2 regions of the Streptomyces sp. NPDC043176 genome follow, and region 1 is predicted to be linked to the other one. Evidence: riboswitches for the same ligand, from Rfam matches in the RefSeq annotation. Region 1 holds a riboswitch; the other holds the start of a gene.
What was found. A riboswitch is a leader RNA that binds a small molecule or an ion and turns the genes downstream of it on or off. The one in region 1 is predicted to bind glycine.
Positions count from the first base shown of each region.

Region 1 (7,497 bases):
CATGCGGATCGATGGAACGAAGGTGGCCGCTCCGTACGTCTTCAAGGTCATCGGCAAGCCGGAGGATCTCGAGCCCGCGCTCAACATTCCCGGCGGTGTCGTGCAGACCCTGGAGAAGGAGCAGGCCACGGCCACGGTGGAGCGGTCGGCGAAGATCGTCGTCGACGCCTTGCGACCCGCGAAGCGGCCTGACTACGCTCAGTCGTCCTCGCAGTGAGAGGGGACGAGGGGGCCCCGCGACAAGGGCATGACGTTGCGGGGGGTCGGCGCACCACAACGGTGGTGCGTGGTGGAAACTGTCCGGAGGATACGGACGTTGTGAAGGTGTCCGGGTCGGCAGGTGTGATGGATCTCGGTTCGTCCTGCCCCACGGGCGGGTCTGTTTCGGTCAAGGGGAATCGCCCGTGAAGTTGTTTTCGAAGTTGTTCGGCAAGAGCGCACGCGAGGACGGCGGCAACGCCCGGCACCGCGCGCCGCGCCACGCCCAGGACGAGGAGCAGGGCGGCGAGCGCCCGCTCTTCCGCGATGAGGTCGGCGGTGACATTCCGGGCACTCAGGGCGCGTCGTCTGTTGACCCCGCCGGGGCCGCCCGCATAGGTTTCGGAGAACCATCAAGTACGGGTGGAGGGTTTACCCCCGATCCGTACGCGACACAGACCTCCGCGGGGCTGCCGCGACAGGAGGACGCGTCCATGCCGGTGTGCACGCGGTGCGGTCACCGCAACACGGCCGACAGCCGTTTCTGCTCCCACTGCGGCACGCCGCTGCGGGGCGGGGTCGCCCCCGAGCGCGCGTCGGAGACGACGTCGACGATCTCCATCTCGGGCCTGGAGGCCTACGACGCGGAGGTCACCGGCCAGACGCAGCTGCCCTCGCTCTCCCCGGAGGCGCTGGCGGCCGTGGAGGCGCTGCCGTCGGGCTCCGCGCTCCTGGTGGTGCGGCGGGGGCCGAACTCCGGCAGCCGGTTCCTGCTCGACGGCGAGCTGACCACGGCCGGCCGTCACCCGCAGAGCGACATCTTCCTGGACGACTTCACGGTCTCCAGGCTGCACGTCGAGTTCCGGCGGGCGCAGGACGGCAGCTTCACCGTCGCCGACGTCGGCAGCCTCAACGGCACGTACGTCAACCGTGAGCCGATCGACTCGGTCGTTCTGTCCAACGGCGACGAGGTGCAGATCGGCAAGTACCGGCTGGTCTTCTACTCGAGCCAGCGGGGCGTGTGACGCCTCGGAGAAGCCTTCAGGGAAGGTCCATGCTGCGAACACCGACGGGCGGTGCCGGATCCGGCACCGCCGCCGCGGGCGACCGGCTGGTGAGCATCGGCACGGTGCTGAACCAGCTGCGCGACGAATTTCCCGAAGTGACGATCTCCAAGATCCGGTTCCTGGAGGCCGAGGGGCTGGTCGAGCCCCGGCGGACGGCCTCCGGGTACCGGAAGTTCAGCCCGCAGGACGTGGAGCGGCTCGCTCAGATCCTGCGGATGCAGCGGGACCACTACCTCCCGCTGAAGGTCATCCGTGAGCACCTCGACGCCCTCGCCCGAGGGGAGCAGATCAGCCTTCCTGCGCCCGGGCGCCGGCGGGATCTGCTGGAAGGTGCCTGGGAGCAGGACACGGAGCCGCAGACCGCGGTGCGGATCGGGCGGGCCGAGCTGATCGCCGCGGCCGAGGTGACCGAGACCGAGCTCGTCGAGTGGGAGTCGTACGGTCTGATCGCCGAGGCGGACGGCGGGGGCTACGACGCCGAGAGCGTGACGGTCGCCAGACTCGTAGCGGATCTGGGGAGATTCGGTCTGGAGCCCCGGCACCTGCGGGCCGTGAAGGCGGCCGCGGACCGGGAGGCCGGGCTGATCGAGCAGGTGGTCGCACCGCTGCGCCGGCACCGGAATCCGCAGACCAGGGCCCATGCGGAGGCCACCGCGCAGGAGCTCGCGGCGCAGTCGGTGCGGCTGCACGCGGCGCTGGTCCAGACGGCTCTGGGCATCCGGCTGCAGTGAGCCGGAGAGGGCCCGACTATCCAAACCGGTCGGGCACGTCCTAGGGTTGCTGTGTGAACGAGCTCGACGTTGTGGGTGTCCGGGTGGAAATGCCCTCCAACCAGCCGATCGTGCTCCTGCGTGAAGTGGGAGGCGATCGGTATCTCCCCATCTGGATCGGACCGGGGGAGGCGACCGCGATCGCCTTCGCCCAGCAAGGGATGGCGCCGCCGCGACCGCTGACGCACGACCTGTTCAAGGACGTGCTGGAGGCCGTGGGACAGGAGCTCACCGAAGTCCGCATCACGGATCTGCGTGACGGGGTCTTCTACGCCGAGCTGGTCTTCGCCAGCGGCGTCGAGGTGAGCGCGCGGCCGTCCGACGCGATAGCCCTGGCCCTGCGTACCGGGACGCCGATCTTCGGCAGTGACGGTGTGCTGGACGACGCGGGCATCGCGATTCCGGATGAGCAGGAGGACGAGGTGGAGAAGTTCCGCGAGTTCCTCGACCAGATCTCACCGGAGGACTTCGGGACCAACAGCCAGTGAGGCGCGAGGCCGCGTCCGGACGCCGTTCGCGGGGTGCCGTCAGCGCATTCGAGTAGCCTTTCCCCGGGGAGAGACACGGGAAACCACTCTCAGGGTGATTATCACTCGGCGTGCCGAGTGTGGCGATCGTTGACGCACCCCTGGTGACTGCCTACCTTCGTGTGGGCAGGTCAAGGACGGAGGGTCGGCGTGATGAGCAGCGCGGACGGTACGGCGGGTAGCTCGCTCGGACGCGTGTCCGGGGAGAGCGGTCCGTATCCGCTTCACGGCAGTGTGGGCGACTTCGGGACGGACGCGAGTGCCGGCGCGGCGGACGAGGCGGTCGGCTACCGCGGACCGACGGCCTGCGCGGCCGCGGGTATCACCTATCGCCAGCTGGACTACTGGGCGCGCACGGGGCTCGTGGAGCCGAGTGTGCGGCCCGCGTACGGGTCGGGAACCCAGCGGCTGTACAGCTTCCGCGATGTCGTCGTGCTGAAGATCGTCAAGCGTTTCCTCGACACCGGGGTCGCCCTGCAGAACATCCGGGCCGCGGTGCAGCACCTGCGGGCCAGGGGCTTTCGCGATCTGGAGCGGATGACGCTCATGAGCGACGGGGCCACGGTCTACGAGTGCTCGTCGCCCGACGAGGTCGTCGACCTGCTCCAGGGTGGGCAGGGCGTCTTCGGGATCGCCGTCGGGGTCGTGTGGCGGGACGTCGAGGCGGCGCTGTCGCAGCTGCACGGGGAGCGTGTCGACACGGGCGAGACGCTCGTCGGGCACAACCCGGGCGACGAGCTGGCGAGGCGGCGGCGGGACAAGGCCGTCTGAGCGGAGGGCGGGTTCCGGTACGTCCCCGCGGGGTCGGCCGGAGCCCCTCCGGCCGGGTGTCGGGGCCGCGCCGGGGCTCCCGACCGTGATTTTCGTGGCCCCGCGGCTTTCGCCCGGGGCCGTTGTCAGTGGCGTAAGGCAGCATCGGAACCGTGAGAGCCGCGCCGACGATCCTGCATCTCGACATGGATGCGTTCTTCGCCGCCGCCGAGCAGGCGGCCAAGCCCAGCCTGCGCGGGAAGCCCGTGGTGGTCGGCGGGCTCGGGCCGCGGGGTGTCGTCGCGACCGCCTCCTACGAGGCGCGGCGGTTCGGCGTGCACTCGGCGATGCCCATGGGGCAGGCGCGGCGGCTGGCGCCGAACGCCGCCTACCTCGTGCCCCGCTTCGCCTTCTACCGGTCGATCAGCGAACAGGTGATGGAGCTGCTGGGGCGGCTCTCGCCGCTCGTGGAGCCGCTCAGCCTGGACGAGGCGTTCGTCGATCTCGAGGCCGGAGGGGTCGCCCACGACAGTGCGAGCGCGCGGACCGCGGGGGAGCGGCTGCGGATCGACATCCTGGCGACGACGGGCCTGACGGGGTCGGTGGGTCTCGCGGGGTCGAAGATGATCGCGAAGATCGCCTCCGAGGAGGCCAAGCCGAACGGGCTGGTCCTCATCGAGCCCGGCACCGAGCGGGAGCTGCTGGGGCCGAGGTCCGTGCGGATCCTGCCCGGGGTGGGGCCCGCGACGGGGGAGCACCTGAGGCGGGCCGGCATGACCACCGTGTCCGACCTCGCCGAGGCGGGCGAGGACGAGCTCGTGCGGCTTCTGGGCCGGGCCCACGGGGCCTCGCTGTACCGGATGGCCCAGGGGTACGACGACCGGCCGGTGGTCGCCGAGCGGGACGCCAAGTCGGTCTCGGTCGAGGACACGTTCGACGTGGACCTGCACGACCGGGTGCGGATCAGGGTCGAGGTGGAGCGGCTGGCCGACCGGTGTGTGGGGCGTTTGCGGGCCTCGGGGCACTCCGGACGGACGATCGTCCTGAAGGTGCGGCGGTACGACTTCTCGACCCTGACCCGGTCCGAGACGCTGCGGGGGCCCACCGACGACCCCGGCGTCGTGCGGGAGGCCGTGGGACGGCTCCTGGAGGCCGTGGACACCACCGGGGGCGTACGGCTCCTCGGGGTGGGGGTGAGCGGGCTCGCGGACTACACGCAGGAGGACCTGTTCGCTCAGGCGGGTGCGGGGGAGAGCGCCACGGCCGTCTCTCCGGCCACTGAGGCCTCCTCTGTGCCCTCCGCGCTCCCGGCGGTCACAGAGGGGACCGAAGAGCCGTCCGGGCCCGTGGAGCGGCACTGGGCGCCCGGGAGGGACGTGCGGCACGCGGTGTACGGGGCGGGGTGGGTGCAGGGGAGCGGCGTCGGGCGGGTCACCGTCCGGTTCGAGGAACCGGGGTCAGCGGCGCCGGGAAGGGTCCGGACGTTCGCCGTGGACGACCCCGACCTGGTGGAGGGGGAGCCGCTGCCGCTGGTGGGATGAGCGGCGACGAGCGGCACGGAAAGGGCCCGCGAGGACGCGGGCCCTTTGAAGACGTCCGGTCGATGAGGCCGGGTGGGGTGAGCCCGGCCTGGTCGGGAGGGCTTCCGGCGGGTCAGGTGCCGTCCTGGCCGGCGAGGCGGCCGAAGTCGGTGTCGGGGTAGTCGGAGGGCGGCGGGGGCAGGGTGAGGCTGTAGTGGCGGTAAAGCTGGAGTTCCTGCTCCGGGGAGAGGTGGCGGCCGACGCCGAAGTCCGGGGCGTCCTTGATGAGGGCCCGCTCGTAGGGGATGTGGAGGCCGTCGGCGAGGAGATCGCTCGGTTCCAGGGGGACGAAGGCGTCCCGGCTGAACAGGCCGGTGCGGACGGCGGCCCATTCCGGGATGCCGGTCGCGTCGTCGAGGTACACCTCGTCCACGGTGCCGATCTTGCGGCCGTTCCGGTCGAACGCCTTGCGGCCGATCAGGCTGCGCGGATCGATGTCGGTCTGCACGGTCCCTCCAACTGGTCGCAACTGCTCTACACCCCTACGAAAGTGCACAACTGGGATGTCGGCCACTTGAGCGAAGGGAGAGACAACCGCGCTGGTAGGCTGGCTGTGGCTGTCGACCCTGTGCGGGAGAGTCCCCCGGAGAAACCTTCCGGTGGGCGCCGAAGGAGCAAATCCTCCCCGGAATCTCTCAGGCCCCTGTACCGCGCGGACGAGGTCACTCTGGAAAGCAGAGCGGTGTCCGACGACGGCACGCGCTCTCACCGACGGTGAAAGCCGGTGTGCCGTGAGGCGTGCCGGTGAAACTCTCAGGTTGAGATGACAGAGGGGGAGGCCGTCCGGGTACCCGCGCCGTGGTGCCCCTCGCAGGTCGTGACGACCAGGAGGCCTCCGTAATGACCGCCAACCGCACTCCGCTCTCCGAGCTCGAACAGGGCATCCCGTTCGAGCAGCGGCACATCGGACCCGACGCCGAGGCGCGGGCCAAGATGCTCGCCCAGGTCGGTTACGGCTCGCTCGACGAACTCACCGCCGCCGCGGTGCCGGACGTGATCAAGAACGCCGAGGCGCTGGGCCTGCCCGCCGCCCGCACCGAGGCCGAGGTCCTCGCCGAGCTGCGCACGCTCGCCGACCGCAACCAGGTCCTGGCCCCCATGATCGGCCTCGGCTACTACGGCACCTTCACCCCGCCGGTCATCCTGCGGAACGTGATGGAGAACCCGGCCTGGTACACGGCGTACACCCCGTACCAGCCGGAGATCTCCCAGGGTCGCCTCGAGGCCCTCCTGAACTTCCAGACGATGGTCGCTGACCTGACCGGTCTGCCCACCTCCGGCGCCTCCCTCCTCGACGAGGGCACCGCCGCCGCCGAGGCCATGGCGCTGTCCCGCCGTGTCGGCAAGGTCAAGAACGGCGTCTTCCTCGTCGACGCCGACGCCCTGCCGCAGACGATCGCCGTCATCGAGACCCGAGCCGAGCCGACCGGTGTCGAGGTCGTCGTCGCCGACCTGAGCGAGGGCATCCCCGCCGAGGTCGCCGAGCGCGGTGTCTTCGGCGTGCTCCTGCAGTACCCGGGTGCCTCCGGTGCCGTCCGCGACATCAAGCCGCTGGTCGACGCCGCCCACGAGCTCGGCGCGATCGTCACCGTCGCCGCCGACCTGCTCGCCCTCACGCTGCTCACCTCGCCCGGCGAGCTGGGCGCGGACATCGCCGTCGGAACGACGCAGCGCTTCGGCGTGCCGATGGGCTTCGGCGGTCCGCACGCCGGCTACATGGCCGTCCAGGACAAGCACGCCCGTTCCCTGCCCGGCCGCCTCGTGGGCGTCTCCGTCGACGCCGACGGCAACCGCGCCTACCGCCTGGCCCTGCAGACCCGCGAGCAGCACATCCGCCGCGAGAAGGCCACCAGCAACATCTGTACCGCTCAGGTGCTGCTCGCCGTCATGGCCGGCATGTACGCCGTCTACCACGGTCCGGACGGCCTGAAGCAGATCGCGCAGCGCACGCACCGCTACGCCGCCATCCTGGCCGCCGGCCTGACCGCCGGGGGCGTGGAGCTCACCCAGGGCGCCTTCTTCGACACCGTCACCGCCCGCGTCCCGGGCAAGGCCGACGAGGTCGTGGCCGCCGCCCGCGAGGCCGGCGTGAACCTCCACCGCGTCGACGCCGACCTCGTGTCGGTCTCGTGCGACGAGACCACCGGGCGCGAGCAGCTCGCCGCCGTCTGGGGCGCCTTCGGCGTCGCCGCCGACATCGAGGCCCTCGACGCCGTCACCGAGGACACGCTGCCCGCCGGGCTGCTGCGCTCCGACGCGTACCTGACCCACCCGGTCTTCCACGCGCACCGCTCCGAGACCTCGATGCTGCGCTACCTGCGCAAGCTCGCGGACCGCGACTACGCGCTGGACCGCGGCATGATCCCGCTCGGCTCCTGCACGATGAAGCTGAACGCGACCACCGAGATGGAGCCGGTGACCTGGCCCGAGTTCGGCCAGATGCACCCCTTCGCCCCGGTCGAGCAGGCGCAGGGCTACCTCACGCTCATCACCGAGCTGGAGGAGCGCCTCGCCGAGGTCACCGGCTACGACAAGGTGTCGATCCAGCCCAACGCCGGTTCGCAGGGCGAGCTGGCCGGCCTCCTCGCGGTCCGCGCCTACCACC
Region 1 is NZ_JBWKCA010000047.1:7,890-15,386, reverse strand. Features, by position in the region: gene AC067A_RS36970 (DUF881 domain-containing protein) at 1-217, shown strand, start outside; gene AC067A_RS36965 (FHA domain-containing protein) at 297-1,223, shown strand; gene ftsR (transcriptional regulator FtsR) at 1,253-1,996, shown strand; gene AC067A_RS36955 (bifunctional nuclease family protein) at 2,050-2,523, shown strand; gene AC067A_RS36950 (MerR family transcriptional regulator) at 2,716-3,333, shown strand; gene AC067A_RS36945 (DNA polymerase IV) at 3,486-4,853, shown strand; gene AC067A_RS36940 (PRC-barrel domain-containing protein) at 4,966-5,340, opposite strand; glycine riboswitch at 5,454-5,553, shown strand; gene gcvP (aminomethyl-transferring glycine dehydrogenase) at 5,733-7,497, shown strand, end outside.

Region 2 (7,497 bases), on a different contig from region 1:
CCCGGCCGAGGGCGCGGCCGAGGGCGTCCAGGGGCGCGTTCCGGTCGGCGCCCTCCCATTGGGTGAGCTGGACGCCGATGAAGAGGGCCGGTTCCGTGCCCTCGACGCTGGCGAGCGCACGGCGGGCGGTGGTGACGATGCCGGTGGCCTCGAACTCGGCGGAGGCGGCGGCGAGGAAGTCGACGGGGTCGTCCTGCCAGTCGGGCTCGAACAGCCGGACGCGGCCGCCGGTGGCGGGCCCGTCGAGCGGGGTCCGGCCGACGCGGCAGAGTTCGGCGACGGCCGGCGGCGGCAGCGGGACTCCGGCGGTGCCGCCGGGGTTCACGGCGATGCCGAGCTGCGGGGGGAGGCCGCGGGCGAAGTCACGGGCGGGGGCGACGGCGAAGGACATGTGGTCGCCGACACAGGCGAGGAGCTGCTGCTCGGAGCTGAAGACGGGGACGTAGGCCGCGCCGTCGATCTCCATGGTGGGGAGGTCCAGGTCGGGGCTGTCGGGGCCGCCGCCGTTCGGCAGGGGCACCCAGAACCGGCTGCGGCCCAGCACCTCGACGAGCCGGCCGCCCGCCGCGGGGTTGCCGAGTGAGGCGGCAAGGACCTCTTCGAGCTCGTTGCCCGGCCACGTCACGTCCACGGTCGCGTTTCCCCTTCTCGCACGGCCTGCCGTACCGGCCGCCCGGCAGCACCCTAACGCCGCCCCGGCGCCGCCGTGGCCAAAAGGGAAGGGTACGGGCCCGGCGCCGGAACCCCACGACACCCCGTGCACCCCCGCGCGGGGACCCCACGACACCCCGCGCACCCTCGCCCTGAACCCCACGGCACGCCCGCGCGGGATCCCACGGCACGCCCGCGCGGGCTCCCACTGCACGCTTGCGCACCCCCGCGCAGGACCCCACGACACCCCCGCCCGGGCCCTGGCGGCGGCTCCCGGGGCCGTCAGGCGGTGTCGCGGAAGGAGATGCGGCGGAGGGTGTCGGTGGCGGCGCGGTCGAGGAGGGTGGCGGAGGCGCAGCCGGGCGGGAGGCTGCCGGACTCGGCGGCCCGCAGCAGCCGGCCGACGGCCCGCCGGTGGCGGGCGAAGGCGTAGGCGGAGACGCCGCGGCCGCGGGCGTCCTGGCCGGCCCTGGCGGTGTCCGGGGTGACGTCGAGGAGCAGCAGGTGCAGGGCGCGGCCCCGGCGGCGGGCCTCGCGGGCGAGCCAGCCGCGCACCCAGGACTGGGTGCCGCAGTCGTGGACGATCACGCTCGCGCCGGAGCGCAGGGCGCGGCGGAGCCCGGCGTAGTGCGCGAGGCGCACGAGGGGGCGGTAGACGGCGTACGGCAGGAGGCGGGGCATGCGGAGCTCCCAGCGCTCGCGGGCGTCCTGGGAGTCGATGCCGTGGCCGTCGGCGGCGCGCTTCATGAGGGTGGACTTGCCGCTGCCGGGCAGCCCGGAGACGACCACGAGGTCGCCGGCGGCGAAGACGAGGGCGCGCGGACCGCGGCCGCCGCGCTCGCGGAGGTCCCGCAGCAGCCGGCCCCGGCCGCGCGTCCTCGCGCGGGCCCGCTGGGCCGGTATGCCGGTGCTCGTCGCGTACGCCCCGGTGTGCTCGGTCCTCATCGCGCTCCCCCTGTCGGGTCTCAGGAGACCTGAGGAGACCCTTGCCCACAAAGTGTAAAGAAACGGTAATGAGACACAAGCGATTTGCCCCGCCGACACCGCGTGCAATGATGTGCCCGCCAGGCGCGCACAGTCGCCACACAATCGCATACCGGCCGCTCGAATCCGCGCGGGAGAGTTCCGGACAGCCGAACGCGTCCGGACGCCGAAGGAGCAAGACCCTCCCTTGAATCTCTCAGGCCCCGTACCGCGCGGATGAGGCAGATCTGAAAAGCGGGACACCCTGCTGTGTCCCCACCCAAGGTGCAAGCCGATCTCTCGGTGACGAGATGCTCTCGGTGAACCTCTCAGGTTCCATGACAGATGGGGAGGACGTCCTCGCCCGTCATGTGTTTCGTCACCGATCACGCCCTTGGGACCCGGGAGCCACCCCATGAGCACTGCCCCCCGTCTGACCGCCCTCGATGCCCTGCATCGTTCGCTGGGCGCGACCATGACCGACTTCGCGGGCTGGGACATGCCGCTGCGGTACACCAGCGAGCGCGACGAGCACAACGCCGTCCGCACCAGGGCCGGCCTCTTCGACCTCTCCCACATGGGCGAGATCACGGTCACCGGCCCGCAGGCCGTCGACCTGCTGGACTACGCCCTGGTCGGCAACATCTCCACGGTGGGCAACGGCCGCGCGCGCTACACGATGATCTGCCAGGAGGACGGCGGCATCCTCGACGACCTGATCGTCTACCGCCTGGGCGAGACGGAGTACATGGTCGTCGCCAACGCCTCCAACGCGCAGATCGTCCTGGACGCGCTCGTGGCCCGCTCGGAGGGCTTCGACGCCGAGGTCCGCGACGACCGCGACGCGTACGCCCTGATCGCGGTCCAGGGCCCGGAGTCCCCCGGCATCCTGAAGTCGATCACCGACGCCGACCTGGACGGCCTGAAGTACTACGCCGGCCTGCCGGGCACGGTCGCGGGGGTGCCCGCGCTGATCGCCCGTACCGGCTACACCGGCGAGGACGGCTTCGAGCTGTTCCTGAAGCCGGAGCACGCGGAGGGCGTCTGGACGACGCTGACCGAGGCGGGCGCGGGCGTCGGCCTGGTCCCCTGCGGCCTGTCCTGCCGTGACACGCTCCGCCTGGAGGCGGGCATGCCGCTGTACGGCCACGAGCTGACCACCGCCCTCACCCCCTTCGACGCGGGCCTCGGCCGGGTCGTGAAGTTCGAGAAGCCCGGCGACTTCGTCGGCCGCAAGGCGCTGGAGGCCGCCGCCGAGCGCGCCGAGACCGCCCCGCCGCGCAAGCTCGTCGGTCTGGTCGCCGAGGGCCGCCGCGTCCCGCGCGCCGGCTTCCAGGTCGTCGCCGGCGGTGAGGTCGTCGGTGAGATCACCTCGGGCGCGCCGTCCCCGACCCTCGGCAAGCCGATCGCCATCGCGTACGTCGACGCGGCGCACGCCGCGCCCGGCACCGCGGGTGTAGGTGTGGACATCCGCGGCACCCACGAGCCCTACGAGGTCGTGGCGCTGCCGTTCTACAAGCGCCAGAAGTGACGCATTCGTCTCACCCGGCGTCTCACCCCGCAAGACCCACGTACATCAGTACTCCCCCGATCCAGGAGAATCAGGCCATGAGCAACCCCCAGCAGCTTCGCTACAGCAAGGAGCACGAGTGGCTGACGGACGCCGTTGACGGCGTCGCGACCGTCGGCATCACCGAGCACGCTGCGAACGCGCTCGGCGACATCGTGTACGTCCAGCTCCCCGAGGTCGGCAGCACCGTGACCGCGGGCGAGGAATGTGGCGAGCTGGAGTCGACCAAGTCCGTCAGCGAGCTGTACTCGCCGGTGACCGGCGAGGTCGTCGAGGCGAACCAGGACGTCGTCGACGACCCGTCGCTGGTGAACTCCGCCCCGTTCGAGGGCGGCTGGCTGTTCAAGGTGCGCCTCGCGGACGAGCCGAAGGACCTGCTCTCCGCCGACGAGTACACCGCCTTCACCGCCGGCTAACCGAGACCCCCTAGGGATCGATTCATGTCGCTTCTGAACACTCCCCTCCACGAGCTCGACCCCGACGTCGCCGCCGCCGTCGACGCCGAGCTCCGCCGTCAGCAGTCCACCCTCGAGATGATCGCGTCGGAGAACTTCGCTCCGGTCGCGGTCATGGAGGCCCAGGGCTCCGTCCTCACCAACAAGTACGCCGAGGGCTACCCGGGCCGCCGCTACTACGGCGGCTGCGAGCACGTCGACGTGGCCGAGCAGATCGCGATCGACCGGCTCAAGGACCTGTTCGGCGCCGAGTACGCCAACGTCCAGCCGCACTCCGGCGCCTCCGCGAACCAGGCCGCCCTCTTCGCGATCGCCCAGCCGGGCGACACGATCCTGGGTCTGGACCTGGCGCACGGCGGTCACCTGACCCACGGCATGCGCCTGAACTTCTCGGGCAAGCAGTTCAACGTGGTCGCGTACCACGTGGACGAGGCCGGCCTGGTCGACATGGCCGAGGTCGAGCGCCTCGCCAAGGAGCACCGCCCGAAGGTCATCATCGCGGGCTGGTCCGCCTACCCGCGCCAGCTGGACTTCGCGGAGTTCCGCCGGATCGCCGACGAGGTCGAGGCCTACCTGTGGGTCGACATGGCCCACTTCGCGGGCCTGGTCGCCGCCGGTCTGCACCCGAACCCGGTCGAGTACGCGGACGTGGTGACCTCCACCACGCACAAGACGCTCGGCGGCCCCCGCGGCGGCATCATCCTGGCGAAGAAGGAGTTCGCGAAGAAGCTGAACTCCTCGGTCTTCCCCGGTTTCCAGGGGGGCCCGCTGGAGCACGTGATCGCGGCCAAGGCCGTCTCCTTCAAGGTCGCGGCCTCGGAGGAGTTCAAGGAGCGCCAGCAGCGCACCCTGGACGGCGCCCGCGCCCTCGCCGAGCGCCTGGTCCAGGACGACGTCACCGCCCACGGCGTCTCGGTCCTGTCCGGCGGCACGGACGTGCACCTGGTCCTGGTGGACCTGCGTGACTCCGAGCTCGACGGCCAGCAGGCCGAGGACCGTCTCCACGAGGTCGGCATCACGGTCAACCGGAACGCCGTTCCGAACGACCCGCGCCCGCCGATGGTCACCTCGGGTCTGCGCATCGGTACGCCGGCGCTCGCGACCCGCGGCTTCCAGGCGGACGACTTCGCCGAGGTCGCCGACGTCATCGCGGAGACCCTGAAGCCGGGCTTCGACGCCGACAAGGCCGCGGCCCTCAAGGCCCGGGTGACCGCGCTGGCCGACAAGCACCCGCTGTACCCCGGCCTGAAGTAATTTCGTACGATTTAGTTCCGGTTTCGTTCGTACGATGGCTCCGGGGCACCGCGCACACTGGACAGTGAGCGCGGTGCCCCGGCCCATGCTCAGCCCTTCTTCGCGCTTTTCTGCTCCACCCCGGCAGACAACGGCGTCTAGCCCCCACAAGGAGTCCTCCCGTGGCCATCTCGGTCTTCGACCTGTTCTCGATCGGCATCGGTCCGTCGAGCTCCCACACGGTGGGCCCCATGAGGGCTGCCAGGATGTTCGCCCGCCGGCTGAAGAACGAGGGCCTGCTCGCCCACACGGCGCGCATACGAGCGGAGCTGTACGGCTCGCTCGGCGCGACCGGCCACGGCCACGGCACCCCGAAGGCGGTCCTGCTGGGGCTGGAGGGCAGCTCGCCGCGCACGGTGAACGTCGAGACCGCCGACGACGAGTTCGAGCGGATCAAGGCGAGCGGCCGGATCAACCTGCTCGGCGCCCACGAGATCCCCTTCGACTTCGACGCCGACCTGATCCTGCACCGCCGCAAGGCGCTCCCGTACCACGCCAACGGCATGACCGTCTTCGCGTACGACGCCGAGGGCGGCCTCGTCCTGGAGAAGACGTACTACTCCGTCGGCGGCGGCTTCGTCGTCGACGAGGACGCCGTCAAGGGCGAGAACCCGATCGTCCCCGACGACACCGTCCTGAAGTACCCCTTCCGCACCGGCGACGAGCTGCTCCGCCTGGCGAAGGAGACCGGTCTGTCGATCTCCTCGCTGATGCTGGAGAACGAGAAGGCCTGGCGCACCGAGGACGAGATCCGCGGGGGCCTCCTGGAGATCTGGCGGGTCATGCAGGCCTGCGTCGCGCGCGGCATGGCCCGCGAGGGCATCCTGCCCGGCGGCCTGAAGGTCCGCCGCCGCGCCTCCACCCTGGCCCGCAACCTGCGCTCCGAGGGCGACCCGAAGGCACACGCCATGGAGTGGATCACCCTCTACGCGATGGCCGTGAACGAGGAGAACGCGGCGGGCGGCCGGGTGGTCACCGCCCCGACGAACGGCGCGGCCGGCATCATCCCGGCGGTCCTGCACTACTACATGAACTTCGTCCCGGGCGCGGACGAGGACGGCGTCGTCCGCTTCCTCCTCGCGGCCGGCGCGGTCGGCATGCTCTTCAAGGAGAACGCCTCGATCTCCGGCGCCGAGGTCGGCTGCCAGGGCGAGGTCGGCTCGGCCTGCTCGATGGCGGCCGGCGCGCTCGCCGAGGTCCTCGGCGGCAGCCCGGCCCAGGTGGAGAACGCGGCCGAGATCGGCATGGAGCACAACCTGGGCCTGACCTGCGACCCGGTCGGCGGTCTGGTCCAGATCCCCTGCATCGAGCGGAACGGCATGGCGTCGGTCAAGGCCGTCACGGCCGCCAAGATGTCGATGCGCGGCGACGGCAGCCACCTGGTCTCCCTCGACAAGGTCATCAAGACGATGAAGGAGACCGGCGCCGACATGAGCGTCAAGTACAAGGAGACCGCCCGCGGCGGTCTCGCGGTGAACATCATCGAGTGCTGAACCGTTTACCCCGAAGCGGCCGGCCCCGGGAGCTCCGGGGGCCGGCCGCTTCGCGTCTCCCGTCGGGTCCGCTCAGTGCGCGAACCCGTGCGGGTCCGGGACGACGGTGAGGAGGACCGAGACGACCACGATCGCCAGCAGGACGGACAGCTCCACGCGCGCGGGCGCCTCGGCGTCGCCGCCGGAGAGCATGCGGCCGCGGGCGGCGAGGGCCAGGAGGCTGGCGCCGCCGAAGAGCACCAGTTTCACCAGGAGGAGCCGGCCGTAGGCGGTGGTCAGGACGGCGTCCAGGGGCAGCCGGCGGAGCGTGGAGACGGTTCCGGTGACCACGAGCGCCGCGTAGACCCAGGCGGCCATCCGGGCGTAGCGGACCAGCGCGTCCCGGCCGCCGCGGCGCAGCCGCACGGTGCGGAGCACGTACAGGAGCGTGCCCGTCCACAGGGAGGCGGCCGTGAGGTGGACGACGGTCAGCGAGACCCCGAGGGCCTGGAGGCGTGCCTCGGGGTGGGCGCGCATCGCCTCGGCCCCGACGGCGACGGCGAGCGGCAGGACGGCGAGGCCGGGGCGCCGGGAGGCGGCGCAGAAGGCGGCGAGGGCGAAGGCGTTGGCGGTGACGAGCAGCAGGCGGCCCTCGCGGAGCCCGTACACGACGGTGGGGCTCAGGCCGCTGACGGCCGTGAAGAGCAGCAGCAGCCCGGCGGAGGAGGCCGCGGCGAGCAGCGCGGCGGGCACGGCACGGCTCGGGGGCAGCGGTCCCGCGCCTGCTGCGCGGCGGCCCGCGAGTTCGCCGACGTGGACGGCCAGGCCGGCGAGGACGAGGAGCCTCAGCAGCGAGGTGGTGCCGGCGGCGGGTATCCGCAGCTCGCCGGTGCCGGTCTGCGCGAGTCCGGCGCCGAGCAGCGCGACGGCGAGGACGGCGACCGCGGCGGCGACCGCCGCCGTCAGACGGCTCGGGGTGCCGAAAGGTCCGGGAAGCGTCACCGGACGATCGTCACCGAGCCCCGGGCGGGCGGCAACTCAGCGTTGCGCCGCCCGCCCGGGCGGGCGGGTCAGGCCTTGCTGTAGTGCGCCC
Region 2 is NZ_JBWKCA010000001.1:574,869-582,365, reverse strand. Features, by position in the region: gene AC067A_RS02560 (enhanced serine sensitivity protein SseB) at 1-631, opposite strand, end outside; gene AC067A_RS02555 (AAA family ATPase) at 934-1,596, opposite strand; glycine riboswitch at 1,757-1,856, shown strand; glycine riboswitch at 1,858-1,969, shown strand; gene gcvT (glycine cleavage system aminomethyltransferase GcvT) at 2,030-3,145, shown strand; gene gcvH (glycine cleavage system protein GcvH) at 3,223-3,600, shown strand; gene glyA (serine hydroxymethyltransferase) at 3,625-4,893, shown strand; gene AC067A_RS02535 (L-serine ammonia-lyase) at 5,055-6,425, shown strand; gene AC067A_RS02530 (CopD family protein) at 6,498-7,406, opposite strand; gene AC067A_RS02525 (EF-hand domain-containing protein) at 7,475-7,497, opposite strand, start outside.
Region 2: linked by a shared signal. The riboswitch ahead of gcvT (glycine cleavage system aminomethyltransferase GcvT) and the one ahead of gcvP (aminomethyl-transferring glycine dehydrogenase) in region 1 are both predicted to bind glycine.